Regions from separate parts of the Cellulosimicrobium sp. PMB13 genome, predicted to be linked through region 1. Evidence: riboswitches for the same ligand, from Rfam matches in the RefSeq annotation. Region 1 holds a riboswitch; the other holds the start of a gene.

The links. Region 1 has a riboswitch for S-adenosylmethionine ahead of V5D56_RS02960 (methylenetetrahydrofolate reductase). Riboswitches for the same ligand answer to the same signal wherever they lie in the genome.
Region 2: linked by a shared signal. The riboswitch ahead of V5D56_RS06890 (rhodanese-like domain-containing protein) and the one ahead of V5D56_RS02960 (methylenetetrahydrofolate reductase) in region 1 are both predicted to bind S-adenosylmethionine.

What each region holds. Positions count from the first base shown of each region.
Region 1 covers NZ_CP145910.1:609,627-613,027, reverse strand. Annotated here, with positions in the region: gene metE (5-methyltetrahydropteroyltriglutamate--homocysteine S-methyltransferase) at 1-392, opposite strand, end outside; gene V5D56_RS02960 (methylenetetrahydrofolate reductase) at 434-1,495, opposite strand; SAM riboswitch class I at 1,613-1,715, opposite strand; gene V5D56_RS02955 (cation acetate symporter) at 1,814-3,334, opposite strand; gene V5D56_RS02950 (hypothetical protein) at 3,331-3,401, opposite strand, start outside.
Region 2 covers NZ_CP145910.1:1,481,975-1,485,375, reverse strand. Annotated here, with positions in the region: gene V5D56_RS06895 (aminotransferase class V-fold PLP-dependent enzyme) at 54-1,487, opposite strand; SAM riboswitch class IV at 1,522-1,637, opposite strand; SAM riboswitch class I at 1,771-1,872, shown strand; gene V5D56_RS06890 (rhodanese-like domain-containing protein) at 1,880-2,347, shown strand; gene V5D56_RS06885 (O-succinylhomoserine sulfhydrylase) at 2,344-3,401, shown strand, end outside.

The DNA of each region.
Region 1 (3,401 bases):
TCGAACCACTTGGTCATCTCGAGCGGCGCGTCCTCGCCGGCGCCGCGGGCCACGGTGAAGTAGCCCTCCAGGTCGAGACGCCCGTCGGCGTCGGTGAGCCCGGCGAAGCGGGACGGCACGGCACCGAGCGTCGCGACGACGTCGAGCACCTGGTCGTAGAAGGAGAACGAGCCGGGGACGGACGCGTCGTCGGCGCCGAGGCCGAGCTCGACGAGCCGCCGCACGGTCGCGAGCCGCAGCTCGCGCGCCGTCGTCTCGAGCTCGTCCGCGCTCGTGCGCCCGGCCCAGAACGCCTCGACGGCCTTCTTGAGCTCGCGCCGGCGTCCGATGCGCGGGTAGCCGAGCACCGTGCCGGCCGGGAAGTGGGTAGGGGAGGGTAGGGAAGTGTCCATGTCGATACCTCTAGCTGGTCCGGGAGGACCGGTCAGACGGGCTAGCCGTGCGTGGCGGCGCTCGTCGTGGGCAGGGAGGTGCCGGTGACCCACGGCCCGCTGGCCAGGTCCGGGCCGCCCGGGAGGTCGACGCCGGCGCTCGAGTCGCCGCCGTCGGTCCCGCGCGCCCCACCGCCGAGGTGGACACCCTCGAGCAGGTCAAGTGCGGCGTGGTGCTTGTTGAACGTGTACACGTGCAGGCCCGGCGCACCGGCGTCGAGGACGCGCTGCGCGAGGTCGACCGAGTACGCGATCCCGTAGGCGTGCTGCGCCTCCGGGTCGGGCAGGGCGTCGAGCGCGTCCAGCAGGTGCTGGGGAGCGGGGACGCCCGTGAGCTCCTCGACGCGGCGGAGCCGGCGCGGCTCCGTCGTGGGCAGCAGCCCGGCGAGGATGGGGATCGTCACGCCGGCCGCACGGGCCTCGGCGACGAAGTCGGTGTACGACGACGCGTCGTAGAACAGCTGCGTGATCGCGAAGCTCGCACCGGCCTCCTGCTTCTGCAGGAGCCGGTGCACCTCCTGCGAGCGCGTGGTGCCGGCGTCGCGGTTCCCGTCGACGAACGTCGCGACGGCGATCGTCAACGGGCGGGCCGCCCCGCGCAGGGCGAGCGACGGGTTCGCCGCGCAGCGCGACGCCTCGACCTCGCGCAGGAGCGCGACGAGCTCGATGCTCGAACCCACCCCGTCCGGGGCGGGACGCCAGTCGGGCTGGTCCTTGGGCGGGTCGCCCCGCAGCGCGAGGAAGCTCCGCACACCCGCGTCAAGGAAGTCGGTGATGACGTCCTGCACGTGCTCGCGGGACGCGCCCACGCACGTGAGGTGCGCGATCGCGTGCACGGGCGTGCCGTGCAGGAGCCGGCCGATGACGTCGAGCGACGTCTGGCGGTCGGTGCCCGCCGCGCCGTAGGTCACGGACAGGAAGTCGGGCTGCGTCGCGACGAGCCGGCGCGCGGTCTCCCAGAACTTCGGTGCGGCGTCCGGGCGCCGCGGCGGCATGAGCTCGAACGAGATCGTGGGCCGGGCCGTCTCGGCGTGGGCGCGGCGGACGGCGTCCGCGACGCTCACGGCGCGACCTCGCCCGGGTGCTGCGCGGCCGGGTAGGCCGACGTGCGGACGGGAGCGCTCGCCGTCGGGCACGGCGGGCCCGGACGGTGCGCGAAGGATGCCTCGTTGACCATAGTCACTCCATCGACCCTGGCGTTAGCACCTTTGTCCTCGGGAGGCTTCCGTCGGCGGGTTGCTGCGGTGTCGTCGAGCCAGGACTCTCGACCGCTCTGGATGGTTCACCCGATCCTAAGCGCTATCCGGCATGCGGTCGAGAGCGCTCGTCAGGTGAGACACGCGTGTCGGGGACGAACGGTCCGACGGCGGTCGCTGCGCGGCTCACCGCCGAGGGCGTTCCGGGACGTGCAGACGACGCAGGATCCGGTCGGCCCGCAGCGGGGGGCCGCGGCGGTCGAGCAGCGACACGACGACGACGGTCGCGGTCGCGAGCGGGATCGTCCACGCCGCCGGCTGGGCGAGGAGGGCGCGCACCCACCCCGGCACCGCGCCGTCCCCGCCCGACGGCGCCACTCCGTACCCGGTGACGAGCGCGGAGGACGCGAGCAGCGCCGTCGCGCACAGCACCGCACCCACGACCATCCCCGCGACCGCACCGCGGGCCGTGAGGCCTCGCCACCACACGCCGAGCAGGATGACGGGCGACAGCGCGGACGCGGCGAACACGAACACCGTGCCCACGCTCGTCACGAGACCCTGCGGGATGGTGACGAGCGCGACCGCGAGCGGCACGAGGGTGCACGCGACGGCCGACCACCGGAACGAGCGGACCGTGCCGCCGAACAGGTCCTGGCTGACCACGCCCGCGAGCGCCACGACGAGGCCCGACGACGTGCCGAGGAACGCCGCGAACGCGCCCGCGACGACGAGCGCCCCGAGCAGCTCGCCGCCGACGCCGGGCACGACGCGCGTCGGGAGCGTGAGCACGACGGTGTCGGCGAGCCCGGGCTCGGCGAGGTCCGGTGCGACGACCCGGGCGACGAGTCCCAGGGTGCTCGACACCATGTAGAACACGCTGATCATGACGATGACGACGACGGTCGTGCGCCGCGCGGACCCGCCGTCGGGGCTCGTGTAGAAGCGCACGAGCACGTGCGGGAGGCCGATCGTGCCCAGCAGGAGGGCGAGGAGGAGCGACGTCGTCGCGTACAGGTCCGACCCGGCGGGGCCCTGCGCGTGGGGGAACACGACGGCGGGGTCGTGCGCGGGCGAGTCGGCGAGCGGGCCGCCGTCGGCGCCGAGCGCGAGGAGCAGGACCACCACGGGCACGGTGAGAGCCGTGAGCTTGACCCAGTACTGGAACGCCTGGACGTAGGTGATGGACCGCATGCCGCCCGCCGCGACGACGACGCACACGACCGCGGCCACGCCCACGGACCCGACCCAGGGCGGGACGGGCGCGACGGCCGCGATGACGAGCGCCGCGCCGTGGAGCTGGGGCACGACGTACAGCCACCCGATGACGAGCACGAGGACGCTCGTCACGCGGCGCGCGGTCACCGAGTCGAGGCGCGCCTGGACGAAGTCGGGGATCGTGTAGGCGCCGCTGCGGCGCAGCGGTCCGGCGACGAAGAGCAGGACGAGCAGGTAGCCCGCGGCGTACCCGACGGGGAACCAGAACGCCTCGGAGCCCGCGAGCAGCGCGAGGCCGGACAGCCCGAGGAACGTCCCGGCCGACAGGTACTCGCCGCTGATCGCCGACGCGTTCCACACGGGCCGCACGGTGCGCGACGCGACGAAGAAGTCGCTCGTCGTGCGCGAGATCCGCAGGCCGTAGACGCCGATGAGGACCGTCGCGAGCAGGAGCAGCCCGACGGCGACGAGCGGCAGGGCGGTGCTCACGCGTCCTCCGCGGGCTGGTCGGTGGTCGCGTCGTCCGACCCGGCGAGCGCTCGGAACCGGCGCTCGT
Region 2 (3,401 bases), 870 kb from region 1:
AACGCTCGTCGACGGTCGGGTGAACGCCCCCCTGACGCCCGGCCCGCGAGAGGTCAGTCGGCGGGGCCGCACCCCGCGGCGTCGGCGAGGAAGCCCGCCGCGGCGGTCGCGAAGAGCCCCTCCAGGCCGGAGCCCGCCGGGACGGGGCGCGGGTCGTCGACGACGGTCCAGCACCCGTCGACCACGGCGTACCGGACCTGCGGCCCCTCCTCGACGTACGCACGCACCGCGTCGACGAGGCGCACGACCTCCGCGCCCGACGTGCCCACGCCGACCGATGCCCGGATGGCGCCCTCGTCGTACCCGAGCCGGGCGAGCAGCGGGTGCGCGCAGAAGCGGCCGTCGCGGACGCCGATGCCGTGCTCCGCCGACAGGTACGCGGCGACGAGGCCCGGGTCGTGGCCGGTCACGGAGAACGTCACGACGCCCACCGGGTCGACCGCGTCGGGCCACACGCTCACCACCTGCACCCCGTCGAGCGCGGACAGCCCCGCGACGAGCGCCGCGCGCAGCGTCGCCTCGTGCGCGTGCAGGGCTGCCGGGTCGAGGCCCGCGAGCGCGTCGCACGCGGCGGCGAGCGCGACGGCGCCCACGACGTTCGGCGACCCGGCCTCGTGGCGCGCGGGCGCCGGCTGCCAGTCGGTGCCGTCGACGCGCACCTGGCGCACGGCGCCGCCGCCCGCGAGGTAGGGCGTGCCCGCGTCGAGCCAGTCGCGACGCCCCACGAGCGCGCCCGCGCCGAACGGCGCGTAGGTCTTGTGGCCCGAGAAGGCGACGTAGTCGACGCCGGTCTCGGCGAGCGAGAACCCGCGGTGCGGGACGAGCTGGGCGCCGTCGAGCACGACCCGCGCCCCGGCGTCGTGCGCGATCCGCACCACGTCCGCGACCGGCAACGACTCGCCCGTGACGTTGGACGCGCCGGTGACGGCGAGGAGCGCGTAGTCGAAGCGCGCGAGCTCCGCGCGCAGGCCGGACAGCGTCTCCGCGACGCTCACGCCGCCCGCCAGGACCGTCGCTCCGCCGCTCCGCTGCCACGGCAGGAGGTTCGCGTGGTGCTCGACGTCGAGGACGAGCACGCGGCCGGGTGTCCCGTCGGGGTTCGCCGGGACGCAGCCCGCGAGGAGGTTGAGCGAGTCGGTCGTGTTACGCGTGACGACCGTGACGTCGTCCTCGCGTGCACCGACGAACGACCCGACCGTGCGGCGCGCGGCCTCGTAGAGCGCCGTCGACACCTGGGAGAGGTAGCCCGCACCGCGGTGCACGCTCGCGTACAGCGGCAGGACCTCGGTCACACGGTCCGCGACGGAGCGAAGCGCCGGCGCGGACGCCGCCACGTCGAGGTTCGCGTACGGGACGCTGCGGCCGTCGACGAGCGGGACGAGCGTGTCGCTGCCCACGACGGGGAGCACGGCCGGCAGCGCGGCGACGTCGCCGGCCGAGAAGGCAGAGTCCGCCGTCGGACACGAGAGTTCGGCGAGAGCAGTCATGGCACGGTCCTCCGAGGTCGTGTCGGGGAGGTGCTCCCCGCGCTTGCCGCGCGCCGGTCGGCGTGCGGCCTGGTCGTCACCCGGGGCACCCCGCCGCGAGAGGAGGGTTGCCGGCCAGCAAACCGGGGTTTCACGCTGGCACTCATGACCTGTCACCCAGGATGTGGGAGGGCTCGCGACCGTGTCAACCGGTGGGCAGGGGGTCTCGCATCCCGGGACGCACAACGCTCCACGACGCGAGACGGGCGTTCCGCGAGCCGGTCACCGTGACGTACGATCCGAGCAACCATCCGGAGCGGCCGAGTGACGTGGCACGTCGACGCCGCAGCAACCCCCTGGCCCGAGAGGGCACGGGCGAGGGTGCTACTGCCACGATCGATGGAGGAGACCCCATGAGCGACCTGACCCCCCGCCCCGCCGACGGCTACGCCGGCGACATCACGCCGCAGGAGGCGTGGGACCTGCTCGCCGCCGACGAGCGGGCCGTCCTCGTGGACGTCCGCACCGAGGGCGAGTGGCGCACCGTCGGCGTGCCCGACGTCGCGCAGCTCGGCCGCGAGGTCGTCTTCGACGAGTGGGTGACACCGTTCGGGCCCAACCCCGCGTTCGTGGACCGGCTCGCCCAGGCGGGTCTCGCCCCGGGCGACGAGCGTCCCGTCGTGTTCCTGTGCCGCTCCGGCCAGCGCTCGATCGGCGCGGCGCGCGCGGCGACCGCGGCCGGTCTCGGGCCGTCGTACAACGTGCTCGAGGGCTTCGAGGGTGCGCCGGGGTTCAGCGGCGCGCGCGACGCCGAGGGCTGGAAGGTGCGCGGCCTGCCCGTCACCGCGTACGCACCCGCCGAGGGCGAGACCGCGCGATGAGCGCGGGAGACGGCGTCGGGCACGTCGCGGGCGGCTCCGGCCGCAAGCCGCTGCCCGCGAGCGCCCGTCCCGCGACGCTCGCCGTGCGCGGCGGCAACGCGCGCACGGAGTTCCAGGAGACGTCCGAGGCGTTGTTCCTCACGCAGGGCTACACGTACGACCGCGCGTCCGACGCCGAGGCCGCTTTCAAGGGCGAGCTCGACCGGTTCGTGTACTCCCGCTACGGGAACCCGACCGTGCACACGTTCGAGGAGCGGCTGCGCCTCATCGAGGGCGCCGAGGCGTGCTACGCGACGGCCTCCGGCATGTCGGCCGTCTTCACGTCGCTCGCGGCGCTCGTGCGGTCCGGGTCGCGGATCGTCGCGGCGCGCGCGCTGTTCGGGTCCAGCGTCGTGATCTTCGACGAGATCTTCGCCAAGTGGGGCGTGCGGACGGACTACGTCGACGGTCACGTGCTGTCCCACTGGGAGGAGGCGCTCTCGACGCCGGCGGACGTCGTGTTCTTCGAGACGCCGTCGAACCCCATGCAGGACATCGTCGACGCGCGCCGCGTGAGCGAGCTCGCCCACGCGGCCGGGGCCGTCGTCGTGCTCGACAACGTGTTCGCGACGCCGCTCATGCAGAAGCCGCTCGAGCTCGGCGCGGACGTCGTCGTGTACTCCGCGACGAAGCACATCGACGGCCAGGGGCGCGTGCTCGGGGGCGCGATCCTCGGGACCGAGGAGTACATCGGCGGGCCGGTCCAGACGTTCATCCGCAACACCGGCCCGACCCTCTCGGCGTTCAACGCGTGGGTCCTGCTCAAGGGTCTGGAGACGATGCCGGTCCGCGTCGCGGCGCAGAACGCCGGGGCCGAGCGGATCGCGCGCGTGCTCGAGGAGCTGCCGGGGATCGCGCGCGTGCGCTACCCGTTCCTCGAGTCCCACCCGCAGGTCGACCTCGCGCGCTCGCAGCAGACGGGTGGCGGGACGGTCGTGACGTTCGACCTCGCGGTGCCCGAGGGGACCGACCCGGAGACCGCGAAGAAGCGCGCGTTCACGTTCCTCGACGCGCT